Regions from separate parts of the Clostridium sp. LBM24168 genome, predicted to be linked through region 1. Evidence: predicted binding sites of a transcription regulator. Region 1 holds the regulator's gene; the other holds the start of a gene.
The links. The regulator CtsR, encoded in region 1, represses protease genes until heat stress. The targets are predictions, from matches to a motif close to AAGGTCAANNAAGGTCAAAT.
Positions count from the first base shown of each region.

Region 2: the regulator CtsR is predicted to act here: its motif matches at 2,307-2,326, upstream of clpB (ATP-dependent chaperone ClpB).

Region 1 covers NZ_CP196861.1:2,784,964-2,793,136, forward strand. Annotated here, with positions in the region: gene ACSVC9_RS13840 (ATP-dependent Clp protease ATP-binding subunit) at 1-1,637, opposite strand, end outside; gene ACSVC9_RS13845 (protein arginine kinase) at 1,656-2,696, opposite strand; gene ACSVC9_RS13850 (UvrB/UvrC motif-containing protein) at 2,700-3,233, opposite strand; gene ACSVC9_RS13855 (CtsR family transcriptional regulator) at 3,288-3,752, opposite strand; tRNA gene ACSVC9_RS13860 (tRNA-Asn) at 4,230-4,304, opposite strand; rRNA gene rrf (5S ribosomal RNA) at 4,317-4,433, opposite strand; rRNA gene ACSVC9_RS13870 (23S ribosomal RNA) at 4,522-7,410, opposite strand; tRNA gene ACSVC9_RS13875 (tRNA-Ile) at 7,635-7,711, opposite strand; tRNA gene ACSVC9_RS13880 (tRNA-Ala) at 7,721-7,796, opposite strand; rRNA gene ACSVC9_RS13885 (16S ribosomal RNA) at 8,051-8,173, opposite strand, start outside.
Region 2 covers NZ_CP196861.1:187,609-195,781, reverse strand. Annotated here, with positions in the region: gene clpB (ATP-dependent chaperone ClpB) at 1-2,291, opposite strand, end outside; gene ACSVC9_RS00940 (helix-turn-helix domain-containing protein) at 2,467-3,771, opposite strand; gene ACSVC9_RS00935 (YtxH domain-containing protein) at 3,887-4,036, opposite strand; gene ACSVC9_RS00930 (YkvA family protein) at 4,100-5,056, opposite strand; gene ACSVC9_RS00925 (ATP-dependent metallopeptidase FtsH/Yme1/Tma family protein) at 5,247-6,980, shown strand; gene ACSVC9_RS00920 (rhomboid family intramembrane serine protease) at 7,008-8,030, opposite strand; gene ACSVC9_RS00915 (HD-GYP domain-containing protein) at 8,045-8,173, opposite strand, start outside.

The sequences.
Region 1 (8,173 bases):
AGAAAAATGAATGAGCCTATAGGTCTATTTGGATCCTTTAATCCAACTCTTGCTCTTCTCACTGCTCTAGATATAGATTTTACTGCATCCTCCTGTCCTATAACCCTTTTATGGAGTATATCCTCAAGTTTAAGGAGTTTTTCTGATTCCCTTTCCGTTAATTTTTGAACCGGTATATTAGTCCATTGCGATACCACAGATGCAATATGCTCTTTTGTAACTTTTAAAGTAGATACCTGCTTTTCAGTTTTCCAATCAGTTTTCATACCTTGAAGTTTATCTTTTAAAGCTTTTTCCTTATCTCTGAGCTTAGCTGCCTTTTCAAAATCTTGAACCCTTATTGAATCTTCTTTTTCCTTGGTTATTTTTTCAAGATCTGTTTCTATCTTTTTTACATCTGGAGGTGCGATCAAGTTCTGTATTCTAATCTTAGCACATGCTTCATCAATAAGATCTATAGCTTTGTCAGGAAGATACCTATCAGTTATATATCTATCTGACATATTCACTGCAGCATCAATTGATTCGTCTGTTATTTTCACTCTATGGTGTGCTTCATATTTATCTCTGAGCCCCTTTAATATAAGTACAGCTTCTTCTTTTGTAGGTTCACCTACCATTATAGGCTGAAATCTTCTCTCAAGTGCAGAATCCTTCTCTATATATTTTCTATATTCATCTATAGTAGTTGCACCAATACACTGTATTTCACCTCTAGCCAAAGCTGGCTTAAGTATATTGGATGCATCAATAGCTCCTTCAGCTGCACCAGCACCGATTATCGTATGAATTTCATCTATAAATAATATTACATTGCCAGATTTTCTTATTTCCTCCATTACTTTTTTAAGTCTTTCTTCAAACTCACCTCTATACTTGGATCCAGCAATCATTGAAGAAAGATCAAGAGTTACAACTCTTTTCCCCCTTAAAAGCTCAGGTATGTTAGATGAAACTATTTTTTCAGCTAATCCTTCAGCTATAGCCGTTTTACCTACACCAGGATCTCCTATCAAGCAAGGATTGTTTTTTGTTCTTCTACTTAATATCTCAAGTACTCTCTGTGTTTCTTTCTCTCTTCCTATTACTGGATCAAGTTTTCCTTCCTTAGCCATATCTGTTAGATCACGGCCAAACTGATCTAAAGTTGGGGTTGGTTCTCCAACACCTTTTTTACCACCATTAAGATTTGCTGACTGTTCTCCAGATAACGAATTGGTTAATTCTTTCCTAAGTTTATTAAAATCTGCACCAAGATTGTTCAAGATAGTAAATGCAACTCCTTCAGCTTCTCTTATAAGTGCAAGAAGTATATGCTCTGGACTTATATAATTGTGATTCAAATTTCTTGCCTCAAATAGACTCAATTCCAAAAGTCTTTTAGTTCTAGGAGTAAGAGGTATTTCATTATTGTATAGTTCTATTTCCCCCTTCCCTTCATATTCTTCTATAAGGGCCTTCACATTTTCAGCCGTAATATTCATATTGTTTAAAAGGCTTTTAGATATCCCATCTTCCCTTAATATTCCCAATAAAATATGCTCTGTTCCCACATAACCGTGTTTAAGAGATTGAGCTTCTTCCTGGGCATATATAATTACTTTTTGTGCTCTTTCTGTAAATCTTCCGAACATCATAATATATTCACCTTCCTTTTATTTGGCTGTAATTTTTGCCAATTTATTTCTTACTAGTTTCGCTCTATTAAAGTCTCTTTCTCTACTAGATAGAATTTTATCATAATTTTGTTGTATTGTAGCTGGCTGTATTTCAACCAGAAGACTATTCAGCACGGCTTTACTTATATCTTTAATTATTCCCATTTCAACTCCTAACCTTATATAGGATAAAAGCTTTAAACATTCATTTGTACTTAAAAGCTCTGCATATCTCAAAATACCAAGAGCCCTATATATTCTATCCTCTAATTCATATCTTGAATTCTTTATAAGATTTTCTCTAGCTAATTTTTCTTCATTTATTATCTGGGACACAAGGGCCTTTAAATTAGTCATTATTTCTTCTTCACTACGTCCAAGAGTTACCTGATTTGAAATCTGATATACATTACTTAATGCCTTAGATCCTTCACCATATAAACCTCTAATAGTCATCCCAACCTGACTTAATGCATTTAAAAGTCCATTTATTTGATTATTTAATGATATAGCAGGAAGATGAACCATAACAGACATTCTCAATCCTGTTCCTAAATTTGTTGGGCAAGTAGTTAGATAACCTAGCTTTTCATCAAAAGCATATTCTAAATTCTCTTCTAAAAGATTATCTATATTGTCACTTATATTATATACCTCTTCCAAATTTAATCCTGCTGTTATACATTGAATTCTAATATGGTCTTCTTCATTTAACATTATACTTATCGTCTGATTTTTATTTAATATAAATGCGGCCTTATTACCATTTTCTATCAAATTTTTACTTATAAGATGTTTTTCTAAAAATATTTCCCTTTCATTTTCACTTTTTTCCCATAGATAATTTGTAGTAAACTCATTTTTAGTACAATCATTTGTATAAAAAGCTTTATCTACACGTTCTATTAGTTTTCTGCTTTGTTCTTCACTTAATTTATGAGGAAAAGGTATTCTGGATAAGTTTCTAGCAAGTCTTACTCTACTGCTTATAACTAAATCTTTATTATTTCCTTTGGGATCTATTATCCAATTGTCCATACCCTATTCCCCCTTCTTATCATGATCTTTACTCTGAAGTTCCTTTATTTTGTCTCTTATATTGGCAGCATCTTCATATTTTTCTAAGGCTATAGATTTCTGTAAGTCCTCTTTTAATTTTACAAGGTTTCTTCTCTCTATAATTTCTTTTCCAGCCCTTTTAGGAATTTTGCCCGTATGCTCTAAATTTGCCTGTACTCTTTTAATTACAGGTTGCAATATATTTGAGAATTCTTTATAACATTCACTGCAACCTACAAATCCACTTTTCTTAAACTCTCTATAAGAAGTACCACAGTTTTTACATGTTATATCAAAATTTCCCGTATCTTCATTTGCATTATTCATATAATCCATAATTCCGCTTAAAATATTTTGGAAACTAAATGGAGCTACAAAATTTATTTTAGGTACAAAACTTAATTCACCATTTTCAACAGCACATTTCTCACATAGATTAAGATCTTGTTTAATACCATTCACTATCTTAGTTATATGGACAGTAGCCTCATTTTTTTTACATATATCACACAACATAGTATCCTATCACCCCATGTTCTATTAAAACTTATGTTCTATATATAAATATACTTAGTTTTCATCAAAAATTACCATCATAGTAGATTTAAGTATAGAAGCTCTAAGTTTATTTTTATTTTCTACATAATCATTAAAAGTTCTATCATTCATAACCATTTTTAATATGTTAGCTTCTCTTTCATTAATAATATCAGCTTCGAATATTCCATCTATAACCTGTGAAGCAGCATTATATGTTATACTATCACCAATCTTTTCAATTATAATGTCAAATAGATTTTTATTACTATTGCACGCAAATCTTCTTATTATTATACACCCACCACCTCCTCTTCTACTTTCTATATAGTAACCTTTATCTACAGTAAACCTGGTAGTTAAAACATAATTTATTTGAGAAGGAGCACAACTAAAATGGTTAGCCAATTCATTTCTTCTAATTTGCAGTTGAGATTCATCATTACTTTCCATCATCTGTTTTATAAATTTCTCTATTATATCAGATAATCTTGCCACCACATCACCCTCTTAATATTAACGACATTACTTTGACTTTCTTTGACTTTAGTTAAATAATATTATTATATGCTACTTTATTCAACTCTTATATTATCCCAAATTTCAAGTTATAATCATTAAGCCCTAATATATCTCAATTTTTCTCCTATTTTCTCATATATTAAAATTATTATTGACAACTAATCATTTAACTTAAAAACTTACATGTTCAGTATTAAAATTCATATTTACTCAAAGTTTGGCTTATTTTAATTTTCTTTATAAGACTAGTATTTTTCAAATATATTATGAACTATTATCATTATAGTACCATATTTCAAGTCCTCTTCAAAGATATCTGGATTTTAAAAACAACAAAATTTCTAGAATAATGCCATTATAGAAAAAATAAAGATTCATTTAATCACAATAAAAATAAAGCAAATCAGATTTAATCTGAATTGCTTCTTTTATATTCTATTCAAAAAATAAAAATGGCTCCGTGGAGAGGGCTCGAACCTCCAACCCTTCGGTTAACAGCCGAATGCTCAACCATTGAGCTACCACGGAACAATTTATAAAACCCGGCAGCTACCTACCCTGCCACAGGGCTACCCCTGCAGTACTCTCGGCACGATGAAGCTTAACCATCCTGTTCGGAATGGGAAGGGGTGTTACCTTCACGTCATAACCACCAGATATTTGACATAAATCATTAAATATGGAAAACATATGTATACCATATGGAATACTATTGTTCTCTGAAAATTGCACAGTAAGATATATTTTGATCAAGCCCTCGACCTATTAGTATCAGTCAGCTCAACATGTTGCCATGCTTACACCCCTGACCTATCAACCTCGTGTTCTCCGAGGGGTCTTACCAGCTTACGCTGTGGGAAATCTAATCTTGAGGTGGGCTTCACGCTTAGATGCTTTCAGCGTTTATCCCTTCCCGACATAGCTACCCAGCAATGCTCCTGGCGGAACAACTGGTGCACCAGAGGTCAGTCCATCCCGGTCCTCTCGTACTAAGGACAGCTCCTCTCAAATTTCCTGCGCCCGCGACGGATAGGGACCGAACTGTCTCACGACGTTCTGAACCCAGCTCGCGTGCCGCTTTAATGGGCGAACAGCCCAACCCTTGGGACCTACTTCAGCCCCAGGATGCGACGAGCCGACATCGAGGTGCCAAACCTCCCCGTCGATGTGAACTCTTGGGGGAGATCAGCCTGTTATCCCCGAGGTAGCTTTTATCCGTTGAGCGATGGCCCTCCCACGAGGTACCACCGGATCACTAAGCCCGACTTTCGTCCCTGCTCCACCTGTATGTGTCGCAGTCAGGCTCCCTTATGCCTTTGCACTCTAAGAAGGATTTCCGACCCTTCTGAGGGAACCTTTGGGCGCCTCCGTTACTTTTTAGGAGGCGACCGCCCCAGTCAAACTGCCTGCCTAACAATGTCCCGTGACCAGTTTCATGGCCGCCGGTTAGAATTCCAGTACTGTCAGGGTGGTATCCCAAGGGTGGCTCCGCCAGGGCTGGCGCCCCGGTTTCCATGCCTCCCACCTATCCTGTACAGACAATACCGAAACTCAATGCTAAACTGCAGTAAAGCTCTACGGGGTCTTTCCGTCCAATCGCGGGTAGCAAGCATCTTCACTTGCACTACAATTTCGCCGGATTTGTTGTCGAGACAGTGCTCAAATCATTACGCCATTCGTGCGGGTCGGAACTTACCCGACAAGGAATTTCGCTACCTTAGGACCGTTATAGTTACGGCCGCCGTTTACTGGGGCTTAAGTTCATACCTTCGCCTTACGGCTTAGTATTCCCCTTAACCTTCCAGCACCGGGCAGGCGTCAGCCCCTATACTTCAGCTTTCGCTTTAGCAGAGACCTGTGTTTTTGATAAACAGTTGCTTGAGCCTATTCTCTGCGGCCCCTTTCGGGGCACTCCTTATCCCTAAGTTACGGAGTTAATTTGCCTAGTTCCTTAACAACAATTCTTCCGATGGTCTTAGGATTCTCTCCTCACCTACCTGTGTCGGTTTGCGGTACGGGCACTAACCTGCTCCATAGAGACTTTTCTCGGCAGTGTGAAATCGGATACTTCTCCATAATTGGATCCCCATAACACCCCGGCATTGACCGGATGGATTTTCCTTTCCGGCCTGCTTCAGTGCTTAGACACACATCCAATAGTGTGCACATCCTATCCTTCTGCGTCATCCCTTCTGTCAAACGCAAGTTTGCGGTATCGGAATATCAACCGATTGTCCATCACCTACGCCTTTCGGCCTCGGCTTAGGTCCCGACTAACCCTGGGCGGACGAACCTTCCCCAGGAAACCTTAGGTCTTCGACCAATAAGATTCTCACTTATTTCTCGCTACTTATGCCAGCATACTCTCTCCTGTACAGTCCACAGCTCCTTCCGGTACTGCTTCTATCCGTACAGGATGCTCCTCTACCACTCTTTCGAGTCCATAGCTTCGGTGGTAAGTTTTAGCCCCGGACATCTTCGGCGCAGGATCTCTCGACTAGTGAGCTGTTACGCACTCTTTGAATGAGTGGCTGCTTCTGAGCCAACATCCTAGTTGTCTTCGAAATCCCACATCCTTTTCCACTTAACTTACACTTTGGGACCTTAGCTGATGATCTGGGCTGTTTCCCTTTTGACCGCGGATCTTATCATTCGCAGTCTGACTGCCGTCATTCAAGTATATGGCATTCGGAGTTTGATAGGGTTCAGTAACTGTTGTCAGCCCCTAGCCCATTCAGTGCTCTACCTCCATTACTCATTGGCGACGCTAGCCCTAAAGCTATTTCGAGGAGAACCAGCTATCTCCGAGTTCGATTGGAATTTCTCCGCTATCCACAGCTCATCCCATGGTTTTTCAACACCAACGTGGTTCGGTCCTCCACGGAATTTTACTTCCGCTTCAACCTGGCCATGGATAGGTCACCCGGTTTCGGGTCTACAGCATGCAACTAGCCGCCCTTTTAAGACTCGGTTTCCCTTCGGCTCCGCACCTTAAGTGCTTAACCTTGCTGCATACCGTAACTCGCTGGCTCGTTCTACAAAAAGCACATCGTCGCACGTAAAAGTGCTTCGATCGGTTGTGGACACACGGTTTCAGGTTCTATTTCACTCCCCTTCCGGGGTTCTTTTCACCTTTCCCTCACGGTACTTCTTCTCTATCGGTCACCAGGTAGTATTTAGCCTTAGGAGGTGGTCCTCCCTCTTTCCCACAAGGTTTCTCGTGTCTCGTGGTACTCTGGTACAGACTAGAACTTTTTCAGCTTTCACTTACAGGGCTTTTACCTTCTGTGGCGGAGCCTTCCAGCTCTCTTCAGTTAACCTATTGTTCACATTGTCTGTCCGAACCCCAGGAACAAGTTCCTGGTTTGGGCTCTTTCCCTTTCGCTCGCCGCTACTTAGAAAATCGATTTTTCTTTCTCTTCCTCCGGGTACTTAGATGTTTCAGTTCCCCGGGTTTACCTCCCCAACCCTATTTATTCAGCTTGGAGTACAGTGCTTCCACTGTGGGTTTCCCCATTCGGAAATCTTCGGTTCACAGACTATTTGCGTCTACCCGAAGCTTATCGCAGCTTATCACGTCCTTCTTCGGCTCCTGGTGCCAAGGCATTCACCATGCGCCCTTTGTAGCTTGACCTAAAGAAAATTCATATTAGCTTCGCGTTTCATCGTCAAGTCTTTCGCTGTGGTGCTCACTTACACAAGTAAGCTCCGCTCCTCACTCAAGCCTTTCCTCGAACTGCTTGCTACTATTAATTTTCCACATATATCTACAAAGGTTATTTCTAACCTCAGCTTTACTTTAAATATGAAGTCTTTCGACTTCTATTTTTCTTACTGTGCAATTTTCAAAGAACAAAATGGTGGGCTTAAATGGACTCGAACCATCGACCTCACGCTTATCAGGCGTGCGCTCTAACCAGCTGAGCTATAAGCCCTTACATAATTGGTGGAGATAAAGAGATTCGAACTCTTGACCCTCTGCGTGCAAGGCAGATGCTCTCCCAGCTGAGCTATACCCCCAAACCTATAATCAACTTTTAAATTAACATCTTTTGAAGAATTATAATCCTTCAAAATTAAACAGAATAAAAATTGCTATTAACTTCGCATCTTTTCGTCAAAACCACTCACTGCGGTGCTCATTTACACAGGTAAACTCTGCTCCTCATTCGCGTTTTTCCTCAATCTGCTTGTTACTATCAATTTTTACAAGTTACTAATTCAAACAAACTACCAACATTTTGAAACAGTATTACTGTTTCATTTCTCCTTAGAAAGGAGGTGATCCAGCCGCAGGTTCTCCTACGGCTACCTTGTTACGACTTCACCCCAATCACTAACCCCACCTTCGGCCGCGCCCTCCTAAGTTAGGCTACGGACTTCGGGTGTTGCCAGCT
Region 2 (8,173 bases), 580 kb from region 1:
AGTCTATTTAAAAATTCCGGTTTAAACCTGGACTTCATCTCATTCATCACTCTTGCTCTTACATTGGCATCTATACTGTCCCCCCCGCTGTTTTCGAGAAGATAGCTGCTTCCTATATTGGAAGTCATTATTATAATACAGTTCTTAAAATCCACAACCTTTCCCTGGTTGTCGGTAAGCCTGCCATCGTCAAGTATCTGCAGGAAAATATTGAACACATCATCATGTGCCTTCTCAATTTCATCAAACAATATTACACTATAGGGTTTTCTTCTTACAGCTTCAGTAAGCTGTCCTCCTTCTTCATAGCCTACATATCCTGGAGGGGCTCCTATCAGCCTTGACACTGAATACTTCTCCATGTATTCAGACATATCTATTCTTATTATGTTGTCCTCACTGTCAAACAATGTTCTTGCAAGAGTTTTGGCAAGCTCAGTTTTTCCTACACCTGTAGGCCCTAGAAATATAAATGAACCTATTGGCCTTTTTGGATCCTTCATACCTGCCCTTGCCCTTATTACGGCATTTGAAACTGCAGTTACCGCTTCCTTCTGTCCTATTACCCTCTTTGAAAGCTCATCTTCCAGCTTTACAAGTTTCTGCCTTTCACCTTCCACCAATCTGGAAACAGGTATTCCAGTCCATTTTGAAACTATTTCTGAAATTTCCTGTTCTGTCACTTCCTCTTTCAGCATGGAATTGACATCATCCTTCTTTATAAGCTCTTCTTTTTCTTCTATCTCCTTTTGAATGCCTGGAATAACTCCATATTTTAATTCTGCAACCTTATTCAGATCATATTCCCTTTCGGCCTTCTCAATCTGTCCCTTTGTATCATCAAGTTTCTTCTTTAGATCCCTTACTCCGGTTATGACACTTTTTTCCTTTTCATATTTTGCAGTAAGCTGCTTATCCTTGTCCTGTAGATTGCTCAGTTCACCTTCAATAGATTTAAGCCTGTCTTGGGAGGATTTATCATGCTCCCTGGAAAGCGCTTCCTTTTCAATTTTGAGCTGAAATATCTTTCTCTTTACAGCATCCATTTCGGTAGGCATACTGTCAATTTCAGTTCTTATCATTGCACAGGCTTCATCTATAAGATCTATAGCTTTATCAGGAAGATACCTGTCAGTTATATACCTGTCTGAAAGTCTGGCGGCTGCAACTATTGCAGAATCATGTATTCTTATACCATGATATATCTCAAACTTCTCCTTTAATCCCCTGAGAATTGAAATCGAGTCATCTACAGAAGGTTCATCTATAATTACAGGTTGAAATCTTCTCTCAAGGGCTTTATCCTTTTCTATATATTTTCTGTACTCATCAAAAGTAGTGGCACCTATACAATGAAGTTCCCCTCTTGCAAGCATAGGTTTTATCAAGTTGCCTGCATCCATGGAGCCTTCTGTTTTTCCAGCCCCCACTATATTGTGGATTTCATCTATAAAAAGCACTATCTTGCCCTGGCTTTTTTCAACCTCCTTCAATACAGCTTTAAGCCTCTCTTCAAATTCGCCTCTGAATTTGGCACCTGCAATAAGTGCACCAAGATCAAGTGAAAATATTATTTTTTCCTTTAATCCTTCCGGTACATCTCCTTTTACTATTCTCTCTGCCAGTCCTTCAATTATGGCTGTTTTTCCAACGCCGGGATCTCCTATTAGAACAGGATTGTTTTTAGTCCTCCTGGAAAGTATCCTTACTACCCTTCTGATTTCTTCATCTCTTCCTATTACAGGATCAAGCTTGTGCTTCTTGGCTTCCTCCACTAAATTTCTACCATATTTTGCAAGTGCATCATAGGTGCCTTCCGGGTCCTGCGTATCTACAGTCTGATTCCCCCTTATCTGGGAAAGTACTGCCAGAAAATTGTCCTTATTTACATTAAATTTTCTCAATATACCGTCAACATCACTGGAATGTACCTTCATAATCCCCAGCATGACATGTTCCACACTTATATAAGAATCCTTGAACTTTTTAGCTGTTTTTTCAGCTTCAACCAGTACCTCCTCAAATCTTCTTGTGGCATATACGGAAGAACTCTGTGCTCCTTCACCCGTCACTTTAGGCATCTTATTCAATACGGATTCCGTTTCACTTCTCATTGATTCAATATTTATTCCCATTTTCTGAAATATATTTGGTATAAGACCATCTTCCTCTGAAATTATTGCAGAAAACAGATGAATGGCATCAACCTGCTGGTGATTATGTCTTACAGCCGTAAGCTGTGCCTCATTCAAAGATTGCTGAACTTTTACAGTAAGTTTATCTATATTCATATTCATGGCCTCCTTTTTTGACCTTCTTTGACCTTAACTAGATAATATTATTATACTTTTATTTATTCAACCTTTATATTTACCCGAATTTCAGGCTTTAAGATTAAAATAATCCATTATGCCAATATATATCAGCATATCTTCTTATTAAAAAAATTAGGGATATTAATTAAACTTAATATCCCTCCATTATATCCAGCTCTTTAAACAGATCTACCCCCTGCCGCAAATATTTAGCAGCTTCTGTATCATTGCCCTCGCTCATATAAAATTTTCCAAGCAGAATTGATATCTGCCCTATTTCATCCGTAAATCCCATATTTTTTACAAAGTTCAGTGCCATAATCAATATATTTTCGGCTTCTTTTTTATTGTTTTCAAGCATTGCCACCTTGTATCCAAGTATATAATATCCTACCAGCGCAGCATTATCTCCGTCTTCAACCGCAGACAATATTTCCTCAAGTACCTTTTTTGCACTTTTGACATCCTTCAATTTTATATAATTTATACAAATATTTTTAAGGGTTTCTCCTATATCAGGATCTTTTATTCTGATCCTAAGTTCCCTGGATTTATTTAAATGAACAAATGACTCCTCTATATTGTCAAATTCATAAAACAACTTTCCTAAATTATTTTCAATCCGTGCAATATTTCCAAAATCATTTATCTTATTGTATATTTCAAGTGCTTTTCTTGAATATTTTACTGCATTGTCCAGATCATTTTTTTTGCTATACTCATCCGCAATAAGGAGCATTGTCCTGGCATATTCATTACTGTTTTCCATTTTTCTGAACTTTTCTTTGGCAAGATATGAATAATTTATGGCTTTTTTTATATTATCCAATCTAAAATATACACAGGCTATATAATAATAAATTTTGCCAAGAAGATAATCATCAGCAAAATCATTATCTCTATATACTTTTTCAGCATGTCCAAAATAACTTATAGAAGCATGAAATGACTGAAGTTTCATAGTTGTCTTTCCCAAATATACAAAGGTCTTTATTATCTCTTCATAATTGTTATTTTTTATAAAAACAACATTTGCAGACAAAAAAAGCTGCTGTGCAACAGGATATTCACGACTTATAAAAGAGATTTTGCCCTTCAAATACAGACTTCTGGCAATTTTATATTCCAAATTATATTTTTCAGCATAATAAAGTGCATTTTCAATATATTTCTCTCCCTGAACCAGATCATTGTTTATTATGTATGACTCAGCTATATTTTCAAAATATGTGCAATTTTTTTCCGCCTGAACCTCTTCTGATTCCATAAGGTACTCAATAGAGGTTTTTAGTTCCTTTGCAATGTACTCAAGCAAATCCATACTTGGATTTGATTTTCCCGATTCAACAAGACTTATCTGCCCTGGTGTTATTCTGTCTCCTGCCAGGCTTTTCAACGTCATATTAAGTTCTTTTCTTCTTCTCTTGATTTTTTCTCCTAGGGAAAGTATCTCCATATATTCTGCTCTTCCTCCATTACACATTATTTATATTATTATATCATAAATTTAATGTCATATAAATGTATCCAGCAGGCATTTCTGGTACCAGATACATTTATATGAGTACCTGTTACTTAATCCATTCCATAACACCACCTGCAATATTTTTAATGCATCTGGAAGTTTTTTTCATCTTTTTTTTGGCAAATCCATCAACACCCGCCATCATTCCAACTGCCGTGCCAATTAAAACTCCTGCTACAAATTTATTGTGCATCATAATAAATCACCTCTACAATTATAATGTGCAAATTTATATCTTTTTATCCGAAGGTTACAATTGCTAATTCTCCCCTGAATTAACATTTCTGGAACGCTTATTCAAAAAACTTTTTAAAGCCTCCGATATACTTGTAAAATTTCTTACTCCCACTATATCGGACATATATTTTATAACCTCCCGGGTAATCAGAATTATATCCTTTTTTCCATGCCAGTTCTCAAGTAACACGTCCTCAGGCACTTCATCAATCACCATGTTAAGTGCAAAAAATGCTACAGCAATATCATCCATCTGTCCCAAAACAGGTATGAACCCAGGTATGAAATCTATAGGGCTTATTATGTATATCAGCGCATTGATTACTACAATTTTAACTTTTGATTTTACCCTTTTGTCTTTAAAAAGTCTCCAGAACAAAAGAACAATATCCGGCATCAGCATAATATAGTCTGATATTTTGGAATATTTATCCGGTATCTTGTCAGTCAACTTTTCTCTTAACCTGTCATATTTTTTGGAGACAAAGTCCGAATGTTTATGAGAATTTTTTTCTATATGTGGAAATTTTTTATTTTTTTCATATACTATATTTTCTACAGATATTTCTACAATACCCGACAAAACTGATATTTTCTTTAAATTCAGGTTAAAATGGGGTATGAGCTTTCTTGCAGTATTCAAGTCTATAATTATCGTGTCCTTGTCCGTTCTTATACCGTAACCGGAAAAGTCCCTCAATATTTTTTTTGCTAATTTATCTTTGATGACATTCAATACTCCTACTTTATATATCTCCACTTTATATATTTTAAGATTCAAATTATTGTCTTTTACATTTCCTATTCCTATTTTCACTTTAAAAGGAGCTGTAAAGTTTTTTCCGTATTTCCCCCTGATGGTTATTACCTCATCTATGGATATATCCTCTATATGCAGCCCCTCTATATGCACATAATCTTCTATCAGTTCCAATATATCCTGTTCTGTCAATCTAATATCGGCAGCAGATATTTTCATTTTTTATTCTCCTCTCATCAATAATACATAAAGTATACAATAAATTTGCCCTGCTGTGAATTGTATCCTGAATTACTACCAATTACATTAGCAAATTTTATGATTTTGATTAGACTAATATTAAACCATATTATATTATAGTAACATAACTATTCATAGGGAAATATATTAAAAAGAAGTAGGTGATTCGATGAAGAAAATTAAAAATAAAATGTTGGCACTGCCAATTTTAATAATTTTAATATGTGCATCAGTATTAATTTTTTCAAAATATACTGGTGGATCCATTATTTCAAAACCCTATAGCTCTTTTCAAAATGATCTTGAGAAAAATAGAATAAGCACCGTTTATATCATAAATTCGGAAAAAATAAAATTCAAATTAAAAAACGGCAAGGTGTATGAAACAGATAATCCTGAAAACAGCAGCTTCAAAGAGGAACTGCTTAGCAAAAACATAAGTGTACTTAAAAACTATCCTTTAAACAACATACAAAGATACTTTTCAATAACTTTAGTTTTATCCATAATATGGCTTATTGCCCTCTGCCTTAAATCAAACAAAATTAAAGCAAAAGGTTCCCTGTCCGTTGATTCACTGGATACAACCGCAGTGGAAAATCCGGATTTTACTTTTAAAAACATGGCTGGAAATGAAGAGGCAAAGGAAAGCGTTCAGGACGTAGTTGATTTTTTGATTGATCCTGAAAAATACAGATCATACGGTGCAAGAATCCCAAGGGGAATAATACTTTACGGAGAACCTGGAACCGGCAAGACTCTTCTTGCAAAAGCGGTGGCAGGTGAAGCCGGAGTACCTTTCTATGCAGTATCAGGATCGGATTTTGTACAGATATACGTAGGGGTAGGTGCCAGCCGTATAAGACAACTGTTTAAAAAAGCAAGAACCAACAAAACTGGAAAATCAATTATATTTATAGACGAGATCGATGCCATAGGCAAAAAAAGGGAAGGTGCTGCAGTTTCCGGCTCCGACGAAAGGGATCAGACTTTAAATGCACTTCTGACGGAAATGTCGGGTTTCAACGAAAATTCAGGAATTGTGGTCATGGCTGCTACAAACAGACTTGATACACTGGACCCTGCCCTTTTAAGGCCTGGAAGATTTGACAGACATATTGAAATAACACTTCCAGATATATCTGCAAGAGAAAAGATAATCAGACTTCATCTTGAAAATAAACCTGCTGGAGATATAAACATAAAAGAATGGTCGCAAAAAACAGCTTATTTTTCAGGTGCAAAAATAGAAAATCTCATAAATGAAGCTGCCATTATCGCCTGTAAGGAAAACAGTCCAACTATCGAAAACCAGCATATTGACAAGGCATTTTCCATAGTCCTGGCCGGATATGAGAAAAAAAACAGGGACTATATAAAGGACATAGACAGGAAAATAACCTCCTATCATGAAGTTGGACATGCCATTGTATCACTAAAGATGCTTCCCAATGAGAAAGTATCAAAAATTACAATCATACCAAGCACAAAAGGTGCAGGAGGATATACACTGAGCATACCTGAAGACAGATTATATCAGAATAAAATATATCTCATAAACAAGATGATGGTATTGTTGGGAGGCCGGGCAGCTGAAGATATCGTATTTGGTTCTGACTATATTACTACAGGGGCACACAATGACCTGCAGAGATGTACAAATATAGCCTACAATATGATAACAAGATATGGAATGGGTAAAACTTTAGGTCTTCTAAACATGGAGGAATTGTTTGATCTCAATATAAATCAGGACAATATAATTCTGGAATGTAAAAATTTAGTTGACAGTATCTACGATAGAACTAAAAAACTTCTGAGGGACAATAGAGAATTTCTAGAAAATAAATCAAAATTGCTTCTTGAAAAAGAAACTTTATTTGAAAATGATTTGTTAAATTGAAGCAATAAGGAAAATATCCAATAGCAGCTATTTGCTGTTATTGGATATTTTTCTTATAACAATTCTTGAAGATATTATACCACCCAATAGACCTCCTATATGCCCAAAATTATCTATATTGGAGGCGGAAAATCCAAATATAAGATTGAGTGCTATTACAGACAGTATATTGTATATATATTCCTTGCTTATTTTTTTCTTCATCTCAAGTGCAAACATCAGTGTGGCTCCAAGTAAGCCAAATATTGCACCTGATGCACCTATGGAAACATGCGGCGAAAAAACATAGCTTAAAAAAGATGCGGCTATCCCTGAAAAAAAGTATATGAATATATATCTCAATTTTCCATATACACTTTCCACCAGCGGTCCAACAACAACAAGTGCATACATATTGAATGCAAGGTGAACAATTCCTCCATGTAAAAACATACAGGACAGCAGCCTATAATATTGCCCCGATGAAATAAGTGAGTTTACTTTTGCTCCCATAAAAACAAGTACATTTATATTGCTTGTAAAAAGATTTCCTGACAATACCGCTGTTATAATGTAAAAAATTATGTTCAAGGCTACCAGCAAATAGGTTATTTCAGCACCTCTAAAGTTGAATTGATTATCTTTATTCTTCAATTCAATACTTTTATCCATACAGCTGGCTATTCTATATAGGATATCTGCTGATACCCGATTGGAGTACAATATTTTATTCGAGCTGCTGCTTATTAAAATTAATCCACACTGTGGATAACTTTCTCCGCTGTAAATATAATTTTCCGGAATATTTCTGGAGTCATCAATCAATAAAATTGTAAATTTTATTTTGCTGTATCCATATATTCTATTCAAGTCTGAATACATCCTGGCTGTATCTATCTTATAATAGGAATTTAAATTTGAAAAAACCATCACCTCGAAATTCCCGGTGTTTCCATCCAGAACATATAATCCCCATTTGCTTATGACTCCTGGTACATCCTTAATCTCTATAATATTAAATCCATAGGTTCTGTAAAGACCATTTACCAATTCATTTATATATTCATTCATAGAACTCTCCCAAATCATGCTATACCTAAAATAGTAATTTTAATATTGCTCAATAGATCTATTTCATGATAATCACCGTCTTTTGCACTGCTCTCATTAAAAACCCTAATTATAGGTCTGTCTGGAAATCCCTCATTTTGCTT